One region of the Serratia sp. AR11 genome, then DNA from elsewhere that is predicted to be linked to it. Evidence: predicted binding sites of a transcription regulator. Region 1 holds the regulator's gene; each other region holds the start of a gene.
The links. Region 1 encodes PurR, which represses purine synthesis genes. Its sites were predicted from a motif close to CANGCAAACGTTTGCNTG; they were not measured.
Positions count from the first base shown of each region.

Region 2: ACSOSI_RS23375 (NCS2 family permease) is a predicted target of PurR. The motif match lies at 4,029-4,046, and genes of this name have one in related genera.
Region 3: purE (5-(carboxyamino)imidazole ribonucleotide mutase) is a predicted target of PurR. The motif match lies at 4,972-4,989, and genes of this name have one in related genera.

Region 1 is NZ_CM150739.1:2,488,244-2,495,408, forward strand. It holds gene punC (purine nucleoside transporter PunC) at 1-976, opposite strand, end outside; gene punR (DNA-binding transcriptional activator PunR) at 1,100-2,044, shown strand; gene purR (HTH-type transcriptional repressor PurR) at 2,041-3,066, opposite strand; gene cydH (cytochrome bd-I oxidase subunit CydH) at 3,390-3,479, shown strand; gene sodB (superoxide dismutase [Fe]) at 3,533-4,111, opposite strand; gene ACSOSI_RS11900 (C40 family peptidase) at 4,305-5,126, opposite strand; gene ACSOSI_RS11905 (Grx4 family monothiol glutaredoxin) at 5,541-5,888, shown strand; gene rnt (ribonuclease T) at 5,957-6,637, opposite strand; gene gloA (lactoylglutathione lyase) at 6,716-7,123, opposite strand.
Region 2 is NZ_CM150739.1:4,949,004-4,956,168, reverse strand. It holds gene ACSOSI_RS23405 (3-oxoacyl-ACP reductase family protein) at 1-694, opposite strand, end outside; gene ACSOSI_RS23400 (LysR family transcriptional regulator) at 825-1,742, shown strand; gene bhsA (multiple stress resistance protein BhsA) at 1,799-2,059, opposite strand; gene ACSOSI_RS23390 (lipocalin-like domain-containing protein) at 2,271-2,714, shown strand; gene ACSOSI_RS23385 (glutathione S-transferase family protein) at 2,711-3,379, shown strand; gene ACSOSI_RS23380 (VOC family protein) at 3,427-3,834, shown strand; gene ACSOSI_RS23375 (NCS2 family permease) at 4,171-5,532, shown strand; gene ACSOSI_RS23370 (Na+/H+ antiporter) at 5,728-7,165, shown strand, end outside.
Region 3 is NZ_CM150739.1:1,197,154-1,204,318, reverse strand. It holds gene ACSOSI_RS05685 (hypothetical protein) at 108-404, opposite strand; gene ACSOSI_RS05680 (hypothetical protein) at 401-610, opposite strand; gene folD (bifunctional methylenetetrahydrofolate dehydrogenase/methenyltetrahydrofolate cyclohydrolase FolD) at 841-1,707, shown strand; gene ybcJ (ribosome-associated protein YbcJ) at 1,718-1,930, shown strand; gene cysS (cysteine--tRNA ligase) at 2,000-3,385, opposite strand; gene ppiB (peptidylprolyl isomerase B) at 3,688-4,182, shown strand; gene ACSOSI_RS05655 (UDP-2,3-diacylglucosamine diphosphatase) at 4,193-4,915, shown strand; gene purE (5-(carboxyamino)imidazole ribonucleotide mutase) at 5,081-5,605, shown strand; gene purK (5-(carboxyamino)imidazole ribonucleotide synthase) at 5,602-6,669, shown strand; gene galE (UDP-glucose 4-epimerase GalE) at 6,796-7,165, opposite strand, start outside.

The DNA of each region.
Region 1 (7,165 bases):
GGGTTAACGCATTCGCCACTACGATTGGGTAGCTGGCACCGTTGACCAGCGCCATCACGCAGAACGGGATCAGCAGCGTGGTGAGCGTTGGTTCGGTCAGCGTGGCAACCAGATATAACGCCACCATGCTGATGCCATAAGCTACCAGCAGCCACGGCAGTAAGGTGTTGCCATTAATGCGATTTAACGCGGTGCGGCAGCCATAACCCCCTAACAGGAAGGCCAGGGTCTGCGGCACATAGCTCAGGCCGATATCATTTGGGCTGTACCCCATATCGCCAAGAATAAAGGGTGAACCGGTCAGCCAGGCGAAGAAGCCGGCTGAGCAGGCGGCAAAGATGGTAACGCTGCCGCTGAACACCGGGGATTTAAGCAGTTGCCAGAAGGTCAGGCTGTTTTTCTTTTCTGCGGAAGGCAAGGGTTTAGCGTTTTCTTTCAACAGCAGAGTCGGCAGCAGGAGAATGACGGTAATGCCCAGCAGCACGGCAAAAATGGCACGCCAGCCCATGTGGTTCAACAGCCAGGCACCGACCAACGGCGCCAGCGCTGGTGAAAGTGCCACCAACGGCATAATGGTAGCGAAGACCCGGTTGGCCTTGCCTTCACGGTAGCGGTCAATCACCAGTGCCTGCCAGGTAACGGCGGCGGAACAGACGCCAATGGCCTGGATGAAACGCAGTGACCACAGTTGAACGGCATTTTGTACCCACAGCATGCCAAGGCAACCCAGGGCAAACAGCGCCAGGCCAATCAGCAACACCGGTTTACGGCCGAGGCGGTCGGAAAGTGGCCCCCAGAGCAATTGAGCAAAGGCGAAGCCGGCCAGGAAGATACTCAGGCTGGCGCTGATCGCCCCGGCGGAAATTTGCAGGTCTTGCTGCATTATGCCAAAGGCGGGCAGGTACATGTCGGTGGCCAGGTAACCCAGCATACTCAGGCCGGCAAGATAGAACATAAAACCAAAGGAATTTCGCATGGTATTTCTCATTAATATTTTATTGTCGCAGGTTTTTAGCGCCGGCAAGTGTATCCGGCTGGATCTCTGCTTGTGAAACGGTAATATTTGCGAGGTGCTGTTAAAAAAATTGAAGGCAAGGTTATGTGGTCTGAATATTCTCTCGATGTGGTAGATGCGGTCGCCCGCACCGGCAGCTTCAGCGCAGCGGCGCATGAGCTGCACCGAGTGCCCTCGGCGGTCAGTTATACCGTGCGGCAATTGGAACAATGGCTGGCGGTTCCGCTGTTTGAACGGCGTCATCGTGACGTGGAACTGACCCCGGCCGGCGTGGTGTTTGTGCAGGAGGCACGCAGTGTCATCAAAAAAATGCTCGACACCCGCCGCCAGTGTCAGCAGGTGGCTAACGGTTGGCGTGGCCAACTGAAAATTGCGGTAGACATCATTGTTAAACCCCAGCGCTGCCGCCAACTGGTACTGGACTTCTATCGCCATTTCCCCGACGTAGAACTGATGGTTCAACCTGAGGTGTTTAACGGCGTCTGGGATGCGCTGGTGGACGGGCGTGCTGATATGGCGATTGGGGCGACGCGTGCGGTGCCGGTCGGCGGCGGGTTTGCCTTTCGCGATATGGGCGACATGCGCTGGCTGTGCGTGGTTAGTCCGCAGCATCCGCTGGCGATGATGGATGGCCTGTTGAAAGATGAGCAACTGCGGCCTTTCCCGTCGCTGTGTCTGGAAGATACCTCGCGCAACCTGCCCAAGCGGGTCACCTGGACACTGGACAACCAACGGCGGCTGGTGGTGCCGGACTGGGCCTCGGCGCTGGATTGTCTGTGTGCCGGCCTGTGCGTTGGCATGATGCCGGCGCATCAGGCCTTGCCATTGGTGCAGCGTGGGGAACTGGTAGCGTTGCAGCTGCAGCAGCCGTTTCCGGCCAGCCCCTGTTGTCTGACCTGGCAGCAGAATACGCCATCACCGGCGATGGCCTGGCTGTTGGATTACCTGGGGGACAGTGAAACGCTGAATCAGGAATGGCTAAGCGAAGTGGTGCCGGAAACCACAGCGGCCTCCGGCATTAGCAATTAGCGGCGGTAATCGATGAATGGGCCGTCAGCGACCGAACGACGCTCAATCAGTTTCGGATGCACTTCAATCACCTGCGACTCTTCACGCTTGCTGATAATACGGTCCAGCAACATGGTGAACGCCATTTCACCCAAACGCTCTTTGGGTTGATGAATGGTGGTCAGTGCCGGGGTGAAATAGCGGGCGTTACGCACGTTATCGTAGCCAATCACCGAAATGTCTTGTGGCACCCGCAGCCCAAGTTCGTCGGCGGCGCAGATCGCGCCCATCGCCATGATGTCGCCGCCGCAGAATACCGCGGTCGGGCGATGTTTTTGCGACAGGATCTGGTGCATGGCCTTGTAGCCGGATTCCGGCTCAAAGTCACCCTGAACAATCCACTCGTCACGTACTTCAATATTGGCTTCTTCCATGGCTTTTAAAAAGCCCTGATGGCGGCCGCCACCGGTATTGCGCGACAGTTGGCCTGGAATGGCTCCGATATCGCGGTGACCGCGTTCAATCAGATACCGCCCGGCCAGATAGCCGCCTGCGAAGGCGTTATCAATGATGCTATCGGTAAAATCACCGCGGGCCGCGCCCCAGTCCATCACGACCATTGGGATGTTGCGGTAGTCTTCCAGCATGCCGAGCAATTGGTCTGGATATTCCGAACACATCACCAGCAGGCCATCGACACGCTTTTGCGCCAGCATCGCCAGATAGGCCCGCTGTTTGTCCAGATTGTTGTGCGAGTTACATAAAATCAGCGTATAGCCTTTGCTGTAGCAGCTGTTTTCTACCGCCTCGATCACTTCGGCAAAGTAGGGGGCTTCGCTGGAGGTGGCCAGCAGGCCAATCGATTTGGTGTGATTGACCTTCAGGCTGCGCGCTACGGCGCTGGGTGAGTAATGCAGCTCTTTAATCGCAGCGCCAACGGCCGCTTTTGTCTCTTCGGCGACGAAACGAGTCTTATTGATGACGTGCGAAACGGTGGTGGTGGAAACGCCAGCGCGTTTGGCCACATCTTTAATCGTTGCCATGTAAAGAATGACTCCTGAACTCACATGTTGCAGTATGTAAGTGTGATGTTAATCGTTTGCCTGCGTAGATCCTTCTCCAAAGAAGCGAAAACTGAGTTTTTAGTGTGTTGAAGTCGTCAGCGCTTGATCAGGAGGGGCATTTTGCCGGTACACAGTTGTGAACTGCGAATTTTGTCCCATATTGAGCCAAAGTGGAAGAGGTAATCGGTATAATAAACCGGGAAATGATAACAAGATTTTATTGTTCAACTGTGTGAAAATGGTTTGACGCATTAATTGTGTGCCTTTTACCCTTGGGAAACCCAATCTGAAAAGGAGTTGTAATGGATACCGATCTGAAAATGTCACTGTTCACCACCGTTTGTGCACTGGCCGTGATTATTGCTTTCAGCTTCACCGCTGCTTTGAACTGATCCCCTCAAGTAAAACAGGCGCAGCCCGCTGCGCCTGATTGTTTTTCCCCGCGTTACGCCAGGTTCTTTTCCACAAATGCCCAGTTAACCAGTGCCCAGAAGTTTTCCAGGTAGGCAGGTCGTGCGTTGCGGTAATCGATGTAATAGGCGTGTTCCCAAACGTCGACGGTCAGCAGCGGTTTATCATCACCGGTTAGCGGTGTCGCTGCGTTCGAGGTGTTAACAATCGCCAGCGAACCCTCCGGTTTTTTCACCAACCAGGTCCAGCCTGCGCCAAAGTTTTTCACTGCGGCGTCGCTGAATTGCTGTTTAAATTCGGCGAAAGAACCAAATGCCTGATTAATCGCCACGGCCAGTTTACCTTCAGGCTCACCGCCGCCCTGTGGCGACAGACAGTGCCAATAGAAAGTGTGGTTCCATACCTGGGCCGCATTGTTGAAGATGCCGCCGTCAGAGGCCTTAACGATCTCTTCGAGGGACAACCCTTCAAACTTGCTGCCTTTCAGCAGATTGTTCAGGTTCACCACGTAGGCGTTGTGATGCTTGCCATAATGGTATTCCAGAGTTTCTGCGGAAATGTGCGGTTCGAGGGCGTTTTTTTCATAAGGTAATGCAGGAAGTTCGAACGACATTGCTTTCTCCTTGTACAGTGCCAGTCCACCGTCGTAACAACGGGCATGAGATTGGCCTGTTTTTATTGTGGGTATTTAGCTTAGCAATTTTCGCGATGAATTACAGGGGGAACGGGCAAGGGATTGGCTATGACTACGAGGTTTGGGGAAATGATCAGGGGAGAGCGGCTGACAGCGCCAGCCGCAAGGGTGCTTATCGAATGGTTTTTGGCGTGACTACCCGGCGTGCGCCGATGTAGTGGTTTTGCCAGTAGTCGTTATCGAGCTGGCTGATGCGGATTTCTTCACCGGTACGCGGGGACTGAATGAATTTGCCGTTACCCAAATAAACCCCAACATGGTCGGCCACGCCGCGGTTGTTAATGCGGAAGAACACCAGATCGCCGCTTTCCAGCTCACTCTTCTTGATCGGCGCTGCGTCACGCAGGTGATACATCTCGTTGGCGGTACGCGGCATTTTAATTTTAACGATGTCTTTATAGGCGTAATAAATCAGACCGCTACAGTCAAAGCCGGTTCTTGGCGAGGAGCCACCCCAGCGATAAGGTTTACCCATTTGATCCATCAGCTTGGCCATCGCGGTTTGCTTGGCATGCTGGTAGCGTTTTTTGTGCGCAGGGCTGAGCTTCAATGGTTTTTCGTCAGCCACCAATTTGGCGGTTGCCATACCGGTTTCACGATGGCGCCCATAGCCTTTTTTATAGCCCTTCTTCGGCGGGGTCACTTTAATTTTGGCTATTTTATGAGTTTTGTTTTTCGATTTTGCGCTAACGATCTTTTTAGCGGTTTTTTCTGTTTTGGCTTTGGAGACCTTGGCGGTTTTCTGCGGAGTAGTGACTTTTACTTTTTTGCTGCTGGCCTTAACCGCTTTCTTTTTCTTGCGGTCATCCGGCCGGGCTTCGTTTACGTGGCTCTTGCGCTGCTCAGCGGCAACACGTGCCTGTGGCGCTGCATGCGCCAGATTAAAGAATAGCTGTGTAAACAACAGCACAAAAAGCGTAAGAATTAAACGCATGTCGACGTTACCAACCTTGGCCCCGGAACAGATATCGAATGAGTGACAGTATTCCCGAATTTCGCCATATAAAACAGCGAAGAACTCATAAATGATAATCCATATTGTGAGAAAACGTTAATAGCATTTTTTTTGCCGAAAAATCAAACTGTTGATGTATAAAAAACCAACAATGACCGCCAGGGAATTTATTAATGTGCACTTTTTGACAGGAAATATATTAGTGAAATGGCCGGATTAAAAATGTTATTCTGAGCATATGTTTTGACCGGAAAGGCCCTGCCGGTGAGACGCGACTGACAACGGGGGAATGCCCTTGCAAAAGATGGCGTTTTCTTGCAACTGTTCCAGCCGCTACAATAGCCAGTGTGATGCATGTTGTAGCCATGAGATTTGGCTTGAGGAAGCAATATAATGACGACGACGATTGAAAAAATTCAGCACCAGATCACTGAGAACCCAATTCTGCTGTACATGAAAGGTTCACCGAAATTGCCAAACTGCGGTTTCTCGGCGCAAGCCGTGCAGGCACTGTCTGCCTGTGGCGAACGCTTTGCTTACGTTGATATTCTGCAGAACCCGGACATCCGTTCCGAGTTGCCGAAATACGCCAACTGGCCGACCTTCCCGCAGCTGTGGGTAGACGGTGAGCTGGTAGGCGGCTGTGATATCATCATGGAAATGTATCAGCGCGGCGAATTGCAGCAGCTGATCAAAGAAACGGCAGAGAAGTACAAACAGCAGGAAGACCAGCAGCCATAATCGGCTCGGTTTTATTGTTGGAAGTCATCGGGCGGTGCCAGCTAATACTGGGCCGCCCGATTTTTTTCTTAGTCGGTATTCGTGACCGCCAGCGGCCAACCGCCAAGGCGTTTCCAGCGGTTAACCAGCTCGCAGAACAGCTGAGCAGTTTGCTCGGTATCATACAGCGCTGAATGGGCCTGGGCACTATCGAAGGGAATATCGGCGGCAATGCAGGCTTTGGCCAGTACCGTTTGTCCCAACACCAGTCCGCTTAACGCCGCGGTGTCAAAGGTGGCGAAAGGATGGAAAGGATTGCGTTTCAGGCTGGCACGCTCGGCGGCAGCCATCAGGAAACTGTGATCAAAATTGGCGTTATGCGCCACAATTATCGCCCGGTTACAACCGCGATCCTTAATGCCCTTGCGCACCGCTTTAAAAATAGCGTGCAGTGCATCGTATTCACTGACCGCACCGCGCAGGGGATTACTCGGATCTATGCCGTTAAAAGCCAGCGCTTCGGGTTGCAGGTTGGCACCTTCAAAAGGCTCCACGTGAAAATGCAGGGTTTCGTCCTGCTGCAACCAGCCGTCTTCATCCATTTTTAACGTAACGGCGGCAATCTCCAGCAGCGCGTCAGTTTTGGCATTAAATCCGGCAGTTTCTATATCTATTACTACGGGGTAAAACCCACGAAAACGGCCACTCAGGGCGTTAAGATCACTTTTTTCGGCCATCAGTTTCTTATCTTCATCGAATGCAGCGCGCATTATGGCAAATTTTGCGCCCGGTTGCAGGCGGTAATCACGCGGGAAAAACAAGGGCGCAGTAAGCGCCCCTGGTTGACCTTAGTGGCCGAGGCCGTGGCCGGCGTGTTTGTTTTCGATCAGTTCGATTTTATAACCGTCCGGATCTTCAACAAAGGCGATAACCGTGGTGCCGCCCTTGACCGGGCCGGCTTCGCGAGTGACCTTGCCGCCGGCATTACGAATGCTGTCACAGGTTGCGGCGACATCATCCACACCCAGTGCCAGGTGGCCGAATGCGGTGCCCATTTCGTAGCTGTCGGTGCCCCAGTTATAGGTCAGTTCAATCACCGCACCTTCGCTTTCATCGGTATAGCCTACAAACGCCAGTGAGTACTTGTATTCCGGGTTCTCGCTGGTACGCAGCAAGCGCATGCCTAATACCTTGGTATAGAAGTCGATGGAGCGTTGCAGGTCACCGACGCGGATCATGGTATGGAGTAAGCGCATAATTCCTCTGATTGGATGTGCCGTTGCCAATGGCGGATGGAT
Region 2 (7,165 bases), 2.5 Mb from region 1:
CGGGGCCAACCAGATAGGCGACGAAGCTGGCGATCTCTTCATCCTTGCCGTAACGACCGATCGCCATCATCCCTTTCAACTGCTCGGCGAAATCGCTGTTGTCCGGGTTCATATCGGTATCTACCGGGCCGGGCTGCACGTTGTTGACGGTAATGCCGCGTGGGCCGAGATCGCGTGCCATGCCTTTGGTCAGGCCGACCAGCGCAGATTTACTCATCGCATATACCGCGCCGCCGGCAAATGGCATACGTTCGGCGTTGGTGCTGCCAATATTGATGATGCGACCGCCATCATTCATATGACGCGCGGCTTCCTGACTGGCGACAAACACGCTGCGGACGTTCACCGCCAGCGTGCGGTCCAGATCTTCCAGCGGCAGTTCTTCGGTGCTGCCCATCGCCAGCACACCGGCGTTGTTCACCAAAATATCCAGATTGCCCAGGCTGTTTACTGCCTGGCGTACCGCCTGCTGCAGCGCTGTTGCGTCGGCACTGTCGGCCTTGATAGCCAGCGCCTTGCCGCCGGCAGCGGTGATTTCACCGACCAGTGCATCAGCTTTACCGGCAGAAGAGACGTAAGTGAAAGCCACGGCGGCACCTTCGCGCGCCAGGCGTTTGGCGATGGCGGCACCGATGCCGCGTGAACCGCCCTGAATGAATGCGACTTTGTCTTGCAGAGAGAGAGTTGCGGACATGATGTTTCTCCAGAGTGTGATTTGGTTAATAAAGCTACCGGTTCAGTATCGGAGAAACGCGGATCGGTAACTAGCCACAAAGAGCTATAATCAGCTTAAACCACTGGTTTGAAATTGTCGGAGAAAAATCATGCTCGGCCATCTGGAATGTTTTGTCAGCAGTGCAGAGAGCGGCAGTTTTTCCGCCGCCGGCCGCAAGTTGGGGATCAGTTCTGCTGCGGTGGGAAAGAACGTCACCAAACTGGAGTCGTTGGTGGGCGTGCGACTATTCCAGCGCAATACGCGTAAATTGACGCTGACCGAAGAGGGCGAACGTTTTTTGCAGGAGGTCAGCGGCGGCTTGCTGTCGATCCAGTGTGCATTGAAAAGTTTGAGCAGCAGTGGAGGGGTCGCTGCGGGAACCTTAAAGGTCAGCATGGGTACCGCTTTTGGCCTGCATTTTGTGCTGCCGATGTTGCCGGACTTTCTGGCACGTTATCCGTCGATTATTCCAGACTGGCATTTTGATAACCGTCAGGTGGATTTGATTGGCGAGCATTTCGATGCGGCAATGGGAGGCGGTATCGAGCTGGCGCAGGGGATGATCGCCCGTGAACTGGCGCCGGCACACGGCGTGCTGGTGGCTTCGACGCAGTATTTGCAACAGTACCCATCGCTCCAGCAGCCGGAACAGTTGGTGAGTCATGCGGGCATTTTTATTCGCTCACCGCAAACCGGGCGAGTCCGCAACCTGCCGCTGCGCAATGCGGATAACGAGCAGCGAGCGCCGAGCATGACGATAAAAATGACGGTAAACGAGCCGGAAGCGGCGGCACGGGCCGCGGAAATGGGTTTAGGCATTGCGCTGATCAGCATGCCGAACGCGTTACCTTATCTGGAGAGCGGCCGCCTGGTGCGAGTATTGCCAGGCTGGTATGTCGATCGCGGTAGTGTGCATCTGTATTTCCCCACCACCAAATTTCTGCCGACCAAAACCCGGGTATTCGTCGATTACATCACCGAACAATTCCGCCTGCAGAAGCTGGCGGCTCGGTTTGACGCCCGCTAGAAACGTGAAAAGCCCCTTGCGGGGCTTCATTCTTCCGTCAGTTTACTGTCTGACGATCAGTTGAAGATTTCTGCGGTGCCGTACAGTTTGTTCTGGCCACCGGCGGAGATGATGCGGTAAGAGCTGGCGCCTGATGCTGCGGCTTTGTTGGCCAGTTCAGTTTCCAGCGCGCTCAGGTTAGAGGCACCGCTAACGGACACCACACCGATTTTCTGGGCGTCGGCAGCAGGTTGGCTGGTTGGCTGGTCGGCGGCAACGCTGGCGAAAGAGGCGGTAGTCAGCAGCAGAGCAGTAGCAAAAATTTTGATGTTTTTCATGATTCAATCCTCAGGGTATTTTTTAGGTGAGAGGTTGTTGCCTCTCGATGTGGTAGATAATAGGCTGGCGCGGCTGAATAGAAAATCGGAGAGTTTTGATAATCTTTATCAAATAAATTGACTTATTTTTGAGCGGTGCGGCTTGCGCTGGCGTGCTGGAAAAATCGCCACTACCCTTTGAGTAAGCAGAAACCTTAGAGGAGTAAACGGCATGTCAGTCAACGCGTTTATCGGCAGTTGGTCATTAGTGTCTTCTGTCTTCAAAGGGGAAGACGGCAGAGTCAATCACCCGCTGGGCGAGCAGGTGCTGGGGCGCATTAACTACGAGCCCAATGGCACCATGGCGGCGCAGCTCTACAGCGCCACCCGGCCATGCTTTGCCGCCGACGATCTGGCACAGGGCAGCGAACAGGAGCTCCGCGCCGCCTTTATCAACATGATTTGTTATTTTGGTCGCTATCAGGTGGATGAAAGCGACCAGCGGGTGGTGCATCAGGTCGAAGGCAGCTCGTTCCCCAATTGGATCGGTAGCCGCCAGGTGCGCTTTTATCGTTTCTCCGGCGATCGTCTCGAGCTTCGTACGGTACCGCTGCAGTTTGGCAACGGCGTGCAGACTGGCGAATTGGTATGGCAACGGATAGGAGCGCCCTCATGATCATTGTTCACCATCTGAATAACTCGCGTTCGCAGCGTATCCTGTGGTTTTTGGAAGAGTTGAACGTGCCCTATCAGGTGCAGCGCTATCAGCGCGATCCGCAAACCATGCTGGCACCGCCGGAGTTAAAGAAAATTCATCCGTTGGGCAAGTCGCCGGTGATTGTTGATGGCGATCTGACGTTGGCGGAGTCCGGCGCCATTATTGAATACCTGCAGGAAGCCTACGACGCGCAGGGGCAGTTTATTCCCACCGACTATCATGCCCGTCAGCAGTACCGGTATTGGTTGCATTATGCCGAAGGGTCGTTAATGCCATTGCTGGTGATGAAGCTGGTGTTTAGCCGGTTGGGCCAGCCGCCGATCCCCTGGTTGCTGCGGCCGGTGGCGGGGGCGATTGGCAAAGGCGTGCAGCGTGAATATCTGGACAAACAGATCGCGCCACACTGTGATTATCTGGAACAGCACCTGAGCAAAAACACCTGGTTTGTCGGTAATGAATTCAGCGCGGCGGATATCCAGATGAGCTTCCCGCTGGAGGCGATGGCGGCACGTGGCGCACTGGACGGTTGCCCCAAGCTGCGCGGTTATCTACAGCGCATTCATACGCGTCCGGCCTACCAGCGGGCGCTGGAGCAGGGCGGGCCTTATGACCTGCTGAGCTGAGGCGATGGGCTATTCTCGATGAGGTCACCCTTCATCGGAGGTAGCCCATGGCTACGCAAATCTTTGTTAATCTGCCGGTGGGCAATCTGCCCGCATCCATGACATTTTTCACCGAACTGGGCTTCAGCTTTAATCCCCGGTTTACCGATGATACCGCCGCTTGCATGGTAGTTAGCGACAGTATTTATGTGATGTTGCTGACCCACGACAAATTCAAAATGTTCACCCCGAATCCGATTGTCGATGCCAAAAAATCGACCGAGGTTTTGCTGTGTCTGTCGCAGCCCGATCGGGCGGCAGTGGATGCACTGGTGCGCAAGGCGATTGCTGCCGGCGGTAATACCTATAATCAGCCGCAGGATTACGGCTTTATGTACGGTCACGGCTTCCAGGATTTGGACGGTCATATCTGGGAACTGATGTACATGGACGAAAAGGCCGCACAGGCCCAGTGACCCTTTTTGCCCTCCGAACGGGGGGCTTTCCCATCAGATTTCCCTATGTGACAAATTTCATATTTTCGATAATGATGGGCCTCATTACTTTTCTGCATAAATTGCCGCGATCTTTGGTTGATCAGAGGGCACAGAAGGCTGGATAATCGTTTGCCTTGAATAAACCACCATAAATCACCCGCCTCACGCCATGAGAGTTAATCGTTTGCCTTAATAAGCGCCGCCAATGGGTGACGTGAGTGAAAGATCGAAAAGCAAACGATACCCTACTAAACAGGTGTGGGCGGAATAACAAGCCTTGCAACGGGCTGGCAATGAAACACAGGGGACAGCAAGATGTCGAATTCTCAAGCGAACAACGCCGTTAAACCAAAAGGCGGGCTTGATGGTTATTTTAAAATTTCTGCGCGTGGCAGCAGCGTGCGGCAGGAAGTGGTGGCAGGGTTAACCACCTTCCTGGCGATGGTTTACTCGGTGATTGTGGTGCCGAGCATGCTGGGCAAGGCGGGGTTCCCACCAACGGCGGTGTTTGTCGCCACCTGTCTGGTTGCCGGTCTGGGTTCGTTGCTGATGGGGCTGTGGGCTAATTTGCCGATGGCTATCGGCTGTGCGATCTCACTGACCGCCTTTACCGCCTTCAGCCTGGTGCTGGGTCAGCACATCAGCATTCCGGTGGCGCTGGGTGCGGTATTCCTGATGGGCGTGCTCTTTACCATTATCTCGGTCACCGGTATCCGCGCCTGGATCCTGCGCAATCTGCCAATGGGCGTGGCACACGGCACCGGTATCGGCATTGGTCTGTTCCTGTTGCTGATCGCCGCTAACGGCGTGGGCCTGGTGGTGAAGAACCCGCTGGACGGCCTGCCGGTGGCATTGGGTGCCTTCACCTCATTCCCGGTAGTGATGACACTGCTTGGGCTGGCGGTGATTTTCGGTTTGGAAAAACTGCGCGTTCCTGGCGGCATCCTGCTGGTGATTATCGCCATTTCGGTGATTGGGCTGGTGTTTGACCCGGCAGTGAAGTATCAGGGGCTGTTCGCCATGCCAAGCCTGGCGGACGCTAACGGCCATTCGCTGATTTTCAGTCTGGATATCATGGGCGCCTTGCAGCCGGTAGTGTTGCCGAGCGTATTGGCGTTGGTGATGACGGCGGTGTTTGACGCTACCGGCACCATCCGTGCGGTAGCCGGTCAGGCTAACCTGTTGGATAAAGACGGGCAGATCATCAACGGCGGCAAAGCGCTGACTTCGGACTCGCTGAGCAGCATTTTCTCCGGCCTGGTGGGTGCGGCTCCGGCAGCGGTGTATATCGAATCTGCGGCGGGTACTGCGGCGGGCGGCAAAACCGGCCTGACTGCGACCGTGGTCGGCCTGCTGTTCCTGATGATCCTGTTCCTGTCGCCGTTATCTTATCTGGTGCCGATTTACGCCACCGCACCGGCGCTGATGTACGTCGGCCTGCTGATGCTGAGCAATGTCACCAAGCTGGACTTCAACGACTTTGTCGATGCCATGTCCGGCCTGCTGTGCGCGGTGTTTATCGTGCTGACCTGTAATATCGTCACCGGCATCATGCTGGGCTTTAGCGCACTGGTGATTGGCCGTATCTTCTCCGGCGAATGGCGTCGGTTGAATATCGGTACCGTGGCCATTGCCGTGGCGCTGGTGGCGTTCTATGCCGGCGGTTGGGCAATCTGATCGCGCTGGTGTTTCCCCCGTCGCTTCGGCGGGGGATGTTTTATCCCCATTTCTGCTTCAGATAAGTCTCCTTCTGCCGATACTGCATTTTGAATGGCACAACAAGCTTTAACCGCTGTAAAAAAAGTGATCTACTATCGGGGCATACTCCGGCTATGTGCTGTTGTGGTTTGAACCCTAGAGTCTAAGGAAAGCATGGAAATCTTTTTTACAATCCTCATTTTAATTTTGGTGGTCTCCCTGTCCGGGGTGGTGACGCGCATGTTGCCGTTCCAGGTGCCATTACCGTTAATGCAGATCGGTATCGGGGCCTTGTTGGCCTGGCCGCATTTTGGGCTGCACGTCGACTTTGACCCTGAATTGTTCCTGGTCCTGTTTATTCCGCCGTTGCTGTTTGCCGATGGCTGGAAAACGCCAACCCGCGAATTTTTGCACCACGGCCGTGAAATCCTTGGTCTGGCACTGGTGCTGGTGCTGATTACCGTCGTCGGTGTCGGCTACCTGATTTACGCCATGGTACCGGGCATCCCGCTGGTGGCGGCGTTTGCCCTGGCGGCGGTACTGTCGCCAACCGATGCCGTGGCGCTGTCCGGCATCGTGGGTAAAGGGCGTATTCCCAAATCGATCATGGGGGTGCTGGAAGGCGAGGCGCTGATGAACGACGCGTCCGGTCTGGTCTCACTCAAATTCGCCATCGCAGTGGCGATGGGCACCATGGTGTTTACCGTGGGCGGGGCGACGCTGGAGTTTCTCAAGGTGGCGATCGGCGGCCTGCTGGCCGGTGTGGCGATCACCTGGCTTTACAGTAAGTCGTTGCGCGTCATGAGCCGCTGGAGCGGCGACGACCCGGCAACGCAAATTGTATTCCTGCTGCTGTTGCCGTTTGCCTCTTATCTGATTGCCGAACATATTGGCGTCTCCGGCATCCTGGCCGCGGTTGCTGCGGGGATGACCATCAGCCAGTCCGGCGTGATCCGCAATGCCCCGCTGGCGATGCGTCTGCGTGCCAACAGCGTCTGGGCGATGCTGGAATTTGTGTTTAACGGCATGGTGTTCATCATGTTGGGGCTGCAGCTGCCGGGGATCCTGGAGACCTCCATCTTCCAGGCGGAGCTGGATCCGACCATTCAGACCTGGTACCTGTTTGCCGATGTTGCCATCATCTACGCCGCGTTGCTGGTGTTGCGCTTCACCTGGCTGTGGCTGATGAAAAACGCCAGCCGTCGCTTTATGAAAAAACGGCCGTTGCAGTTTGGCGATTTCACCACGCGTGAACTGTGGGTGGCGTCGTTCGCCGGGGTGCGTGGGGCGATTACGCTGGCAGGTGTGCTGTCCATTCCGCTGTTGCTGAGTGACGGTTCTGCCTTCCCGGCGCGCTATCAACTGGTGTTTATCGCCGCCGGGGTGATCCTGCTTTCGCTGATTGCCGGCGTCATGGCGTTGCCGCTGTTGCTGCGTGGCGTGCAGGTGGCAGACAAGAGCGTCAGCAAGAGTGAAGAGCGGATGGCGATTGCCATGGCGGCCGAAGTGGCGATCGAAAGCATCAACAAAATGGAAGAACGCCTGGCCGTGGATACCGAAGAAAATATCGATCCGCAGATATTGAAAGAGATCAGTTCGCGGGTGGTCGGGA
Region 3 (7,165 bases), 1.3 Mb from region 1:
ACGGTCAGGGGTTACTGAGTCAATGCCTTTTCATGACCTTACGGCGTCAGCCGTGCTTTATGGTGATTTTTCAGCCATTGCTGCCGCCGTCCCTCGGCAAAACATCTTTATTTCCCTTGTATTAGCTCCGGCAACAGACTCCCGCTGTAGTGAACCAGGCCGGATTCGGCCTGTTCGGGGAGCCGTTCCGATTGCTGTTGCCCTGCCGGGCGCTGCAGACAAATGCGGGCCGAGCGCACCACCGCATTGATATTTCCCCAGTCGGCATGCTCGGTAGTCAGCAGGTTGCAGGCGGTCGCCAACGGTTGGTTTAGTGCGGCGCTGACCGGCGTGGCATTCAACGAGGCATGACCCATTGGCATCCACGCCAGCAGCATAAAACCAATCCCTCTGATATATCTCATACGTGCAACCTCCGGCACAGCACACGCAGGCGTGCTCGCCAGGAAGGCTGCACTTTGTGCGCGGCGAGCTGGTGCAACGCCATCAACTGCGCCACGTCCGCCGGGTGCATTGACGAGTCGAACACCGTTTCGCCCACATGTTTGGGCGGGTTAATCGGGCTGGAAATCTGCTGATGCCATGGATGTAGCCGAGTGATGATCATCATGATTGTGGCTCCGTTAGCGCCTGCGGCTGGCGCGAATACCGCAGTGTGAATAGCCACAGCTTAAGTAGCGCAAGATAAAAAAGGCGTAGAGGATCATTCTGTTGGCATAAAAAAAGCGTAAATCCCCTCCGGCAAACAGCGTCGAACACGATTCAGCGCCTGACAGCGCGCTCCGCTTCTGACAAAATAGCGCCATCCCCGCTTTTCTTAATTGATGGATTTCCTCACTGATGTCAGCAAAGATTATTGATGGTAAAACGATTGCGCAGCAGGTTAGAAACGAAGTGGCTGAGCAAGTTAAACAACGTCTGGCCGCCGGCAAACGCGCGCCGGGCCTGGCAGTCGTGCTGGTTGGCGAGAATCCGGCCTCACAGATTTACGTCGCCAGCAAGCGCCGCGCCTGTGATGAGGTGGGTTTCCTCTCTCGCTCCTACGATTTGCCTGCCACCACCAGTGAGGCCGAATTGCTGGCGCTGATCGACAGGCTGAATGCCGACGGCGAGATCGACGGCATCCTGGTGCAGTTGCCACTGCCTGCCGGCATCGATAACGTCAAAGTGCTGGAGCGTATTCATCCGGATAAAGACGTTGACGGTTTCCACCCTTACAACGTCGGCCGTCTGTGCCAACGCTCGCCTAAACTGCGCCCATGTACCCCACGCGGCATCGTGACCCTGCTCGAGCGTTACAACATCGATACCTATGGCCTGAATGCCGTTGTGGTTGGCGCGTCCAACATCGTTGGCCGCCCGATGAGCATGGAGCTGCTGCTGGCCGGTTGCACCACCACCGTGACCCACCGTTTCACCAAGAACCTGCGTCATCACGTTGAAAATGCCGATCTGCTGATCGTCGCGGTCGGTAAACCGGGCTTTATTCCGGGTGATTGGATCAAACCAGGCGCGATCGTGGTGGATGTCGGCATTAACCGTCTTGAAAGTGGTAAAGTAGTCGGCGACGTAGAATTCGATGCCGCCAGCGAACGCGCGGCCTATATTACTCCGGTTCCGGGTGGCGTTGGCCCAATGACCGTTGCTACACTGATCCAAAATACCTTGCAGGCCTGCGAGGTTTATCACGACGTTCAACCTAAATAAGTAAGGCAGTATGGAAACTTTTAATCTGGATAATCACCCGCACGTCGAACTGTGCGACCTGCTCAAGTTCCAGGGCTGGTGTGAAAGTGGCGGTGCCGCCAAAGAAGTCATCGCCGATGGGCAGGTGAAAGTGAACGGCAAAGTAGAAACGCGCAAGCGCTGCAAAATCGTCGCCGATCAGGTGGTGGAGTTTAACGGCGGCAAGGTTGTAGTTAAACCATAAGCCGTGCTCCATAGAAAAAGGCGCTGAGTTAACCCTCAGCGCCTTTTTTGCTTTTCAGCCTAAAGCGAATTACTTACGGCGCCAGGTGGTTCCCTGCGGACCATCTTCCAGCACAATATTCATCTCGTTCAAACGGTCGCGCGCGGCATCCGCCAGCGCCCAATCTTTGGCTTTGCGCGCGTCATTGCGCTGTTTGATCAGTGCCTCGATCTCCGCCACTTCACCGTCGTCCGCCTGTGCGCCGCCCTGCAGGAACAGTTCCGGTTCTTGCTGCAACAAGCCCAGCACCTTCGCCAGCTTGCGCAGTTCCGCCGCCAGGCCGTTGGCTGCAGTCAGATCTTCTGCTTTCAGGCGGTTAACCTCGCGTGCCAGGTCAAACAGCGCCGAATAAGCTTCCGGGGTATTGAAGTCGTCATCCATGGCTTCGCGGAAGCGAGCCTCAAACACTTCGCCACCGGCCGGTTGAGCGTTAACGTCGGTACCGCGCAGTGCGGTGTACAAACGCTCCAGTGCGGTACGCGCCTGTTTCAGGTTTTCTTCGCTGTAGTTCAGTTGGCTGCGATAGTGGCCAGACATCAGGAAGTAACGCACGGTTTCTGCGTCGTAGTAACCCAGCACGTCGCGGATGGTAAAGAAGTTATCCAGCGATTTCGACATTTTTTCTTTGTCGATCATCACCATACCGGAGTGCATCCAGTAATTGACGTACGGGCCGTCGTGCGCACAGCTAGACTGGGCAATTTCGTTCTCGTGATGCGGGAACATCAGATCGGAACCGCCGCCGTGGATGTCAAAATGGGTGCCCAACTGCTTGCAGTTCATCGCAGAACATTCAATGTGCCAGCCCGGACGGCCTGCGCCCCATGGCGATTCCCAACTAGGTTCGCCCGGCTTGGACATCTTCCACAGCACGAAATCCATCGGGTTGCGTTTTACATCATCGATTTCTACCCGCGCACCGGCCTGCAGCTGATCCAGATCCTGGCGTGACAACAAGCCGTATTGCGGATCGCTGTCGATAGAGAACATCACGTCGCCGTTGCTGGCCACGTAGGCGTGATCGCGATCGATCAGGCGCTGGGTGATCTCAACGATCTCGGCGATATGCTGAGTGGCGCGCGGTTCGATGTCCGGACGTTCAATCAGCAGAGAATCGAAGTCGGCGTGCATCTCTGCCAGCATGCGCGTGGTCAGTTGATCGCAGCTTTCGCCATTCTCTGTCGCACGGCGGATAATTTTATCGTCAACGTCGGTAACGTTACGCACGTAGTTCAGCGAATAGCCGAGGTAACGCAAATAACGCGCGACGACGTCGAAAGCAACAAAGGTACGCCCGTGGCCGATATGACACAGGTCATAGATGGTTACCCCGCACACGTACATGCCAACTTTACCGGCATGAATGGGCTTAAATTCCTCTTTTTGACGACTCAGGGTATTAAAAATCTTTAGCATCGGGACATTCCGTGGTGTGCGTGATAACAAAAATAGTAATTAGGCGATTCACCCAGCAGCGTATTGAAACCCGAAGCCTGATCTAATGCAAGGTTAAGGCCGCGCTTTGCTAAGCTGAGAGGTGGAAAACGGTGAGAAATCAGCGATCGCCATCAATGTTATAATATAACAATTATCGTTTTACCACAGCCAGCGTGCGGTTTACCCGCTGCTGACTGATTAAAGGAGATATGTTATAACGGCGGTCTGATTGTTCACTCGATCCTTGTGACATCTCAATTCATCTTGTTAGGACTAAAACTATGGTTACTTTCCACACTAATCACGGCGATATCGTTATCAACACCTTTGCTGACAAAGCGCCGGTTACCGTTGAAAACTTCCTGAACTACTGCCGTGAAGGTTTCTACAATAACACCATTTTCCACCGTGTTATCAATGGCTTTATGGTTCAGGGCGGCGGTTTTGAGCCAGGCATGACCCAGAAAGACACCAAAGCGACTATCAAGAACGAAGCCAACAACGGTCTGAAAAACACCATCGGTACCCTGGCAATGGCTCGCACCAACGATCCACACTCTGCGACCGCACAGTTCTTCATCAACGTGGCAGACAACGACTTCCTGAACTTCCGCGGCGAAAACGCGCAGGGCTGGGGCTACTGCGTATTTGCTGAAGTGGTTGAAGGCATGGACGTGGTTAACAAGATCAAAGCGGTGAAAACCGGCCGTAGCGGCATGCACCAGGACGTACCGGTAGAAGACGTCATCGTCACTAGCGTTACCGTCAGCGAGTAATCGCGGCTGCATGAACACGCTGTTCATCGCAGATCTGCATTTAAGCGCACAGGAACCGGCAATCACTGCCGGTTTTCTGCGTTTTTTGCGGCAAGATGCCATTCACGCCGACGCCCTGTACATTCTTGGCGACCTGTTTGAAGCCTGGATCGGCGATGACGATCCCGAGCCATTGCACGGCGAAATCGCCACGGCGCTGAAGGCGCTGCAACAGGCTGGGGTACCCTGCTACTTTATCCACGGCAACCGTGATTTTCTGGTCGGCAAACGCTTTGCCCGTGCCAGCGGTATGCAACTGCTGCCGGAAGAGAAAGTGCTGGAGTTGTATGGCCGAAAAATCCTTATCCTGCATGGCGACACGCTGTGTACCGACGATCAGGCCTACCAACAGTTTCGCCGCAAGGTACACAATCCGCTGATCCAAAAACTGTTTCTGGCCATGCCGCTGCGCTGGCGTCTTAAGATCGCGGCCAAAATGCGTGCCCGCAGCCAGCAGAGTAACCAGTACAAGTCGGACTCTATTATGGACGTCAATCCACAGGCGGTTGAGCAGGCGATGCTGCGCCACAAGGTTCACTGGATGATCCACGGCCACACTCACCGTCCGGCGGTGCATGAATTGGCATTGAGCAACGGCAAGGCCCACCGCGTGGTGCTGGGAGCCTGGCACGTTGAAGGCTCCATGATCAAAGTCAGTGCCGACGCCGTCGAGCTGATCCAATTCCCGTTCTAAGTTCCTGACTTGTCGCACAGGTAAAAAAATTCACGCTTTTGGCAATGAAAACCGGCGACGCAACCGTTTTCCTCGCCGTGCGCTCATGGTATGCTCTGTGCCCTCATTCGGCCTCCCGCCGCAGGCAACCGGCCGTCGTTTGTACAATACAGGAGCCTTACACCCATGGGAGCCAACGCCGCTTCAGCCACCCACGCTGGGGTTAAAATCGCAATTGTAATGGGATCGAAAAGTGACTGGGCCACCATGCAGTTTGCCGCCGAAGTCCTGACCTCGCTCGATGTCCCGTTCCATGTCGAAGTCGTTTCCGCTCATCGCACGCCAGACAAGCTGTTCAGCTTTGCCGAGCAGGCAACTGATAATGGCTTTGACGTGATCATTGCCGGTGCAGGCGGTGCTGCGCATCTGCCGGGCATGCTGGCGGCGAAAACGCTGGTTCCGGTGCTGGGTGTTCCGGTGCAAAGCGCCGCACTGAGCGGTGTAGACAGCCTGTATTCAATCGTGCAAATGCCGCGCGGTATTCCAGTGGGTACGCTGGCCATCGGCAAAGCCGGTGCCGCCAATGCTGCCCTGCTGGCAGCACAAATTCTGGCGCTGCACGACGCCGCGCTGGCACAACGCCTCGCCGAATGGCGTCAGGCACAAACTGACGAGGTTCTGAACCACCCGGATCCGCGGGAGGAAGCATGAAGCCGGTTTGCGTACTGGGCAACGGCCAGTTAGGGCGCATGCTACGCCAGGCCGGTGAACCGCTGGGCATCGCCGTGTACCCGGTAGGCCTCGACGCCGAACCGGAAGCCGTGCCCTACCAGAACAGCGTGATCACCGCCGAAATCGAACGCTGGCCGGAAACCGCGCTGACGCGCGAACTGGCAACCCACAACAGCTTCGTCAACCGTGATATTTTCCCGCGTCTGGCAGATCGCCTGACGCAAAAGCAGTTGCTCGACCAACTTGGTCTGGCCACCGCGCCGTGGCAACTGCTGGCTGACGCCGCCGAATGGCCACAGGTGTTCGCTACTCTGGGTGAACTGGCGATCGTCAAACGTCGCGTTGGCGGTTACGACGGCCGCGGTCAATGGCGTTTACGCCCAGGGCAAGAAGCCGAATTGCCGGCCGATGCCTATGGCGAATGTATCGTCGAGCAAGGGATTAACTTCTCCGGTGAGGTGTCACTGGTTGGCGCACGCGGGCATGACGGCCAGTCGGTGTTCTATCCGCTGACCCATAACCTGCATGAAGAAGGCATTCTGCGCACCAGCGTGGCGCTGCCGCAGCCCAACCCTGGCCTGCAACGGCAGGCGGAGCAAATGCTGACGGCCATCCTTGATGAGCTGAACTACGTCGGCGTAATGGCGATGGAGTGCTTTATCGTTGGCGATCGCCTGTTGATTAACGAGCTGGCCCCCCGGGTACACAACAGTGGCCACTGGACGCAGAACGGCGCGTCTATCAGCCAGTTCGAACTGCATCTGCGCGCTATTCTCGCCCTGCCGCTGCCAAAACCGGTAGTAAGCACGCCGTCGGTGATGGTCAACCTGATTGGCACCGCAGTGAATCCGCAATGGCTGGCGCTGCCGCTGGTGCATCTGCACTGGTATGAGAAAGAGGTGCGTGAAGGTCGCAAGGTCGGGCACCTGAACCTGAACGATCCTGACGCCGCTGCGCTGCTGCAAACCTTGCAGGCACTGGCACCGCTGCTGCCGAGCGAATACCAAAGCGGTCTGGCCTGGGCGCAGCAAAAGCTGGCTTAAACGTTTCTCAGTGCCAAAAGTTGTTTCATGGTAGGGCGCTGCATGCCGCGCCCTATCATATAATCAACGGGTTAAGTCGGGGCGAACATGTTCGCCCCCTACCGGTTTAGCCTTTATGCAGGTTTGTTAACGGCGATAGCCCTGCGGATTTTTGCTTTGCCAGTTCCAGGTATCACGCATCATCACGTCAAGCCCGCGCTGCACTTGCCAGCCCAGTTCCTGTTTTGCCAACCCGGCATCGGCCCAGAAGGCAGGCAGGTCACCCGCACGGCGCGGTAAAATCTGATAAGGAATGGTCACGCCCGAGGCTTTTTCAAACGCCCGCACCATTTCCAGCACCGAGTAACCGACCCCGGAACCCAGGTTATAGGCTTTAAACCCGGCAATCTGCGCTAAATGATCCATCGCCGCCAGATGGCCCTGCGCCACATCCATCACGTGAATGTAGTCGCGCACGCCCGTGCCGTCTTTGGTTGGATAGTCGCCGCCAAACACG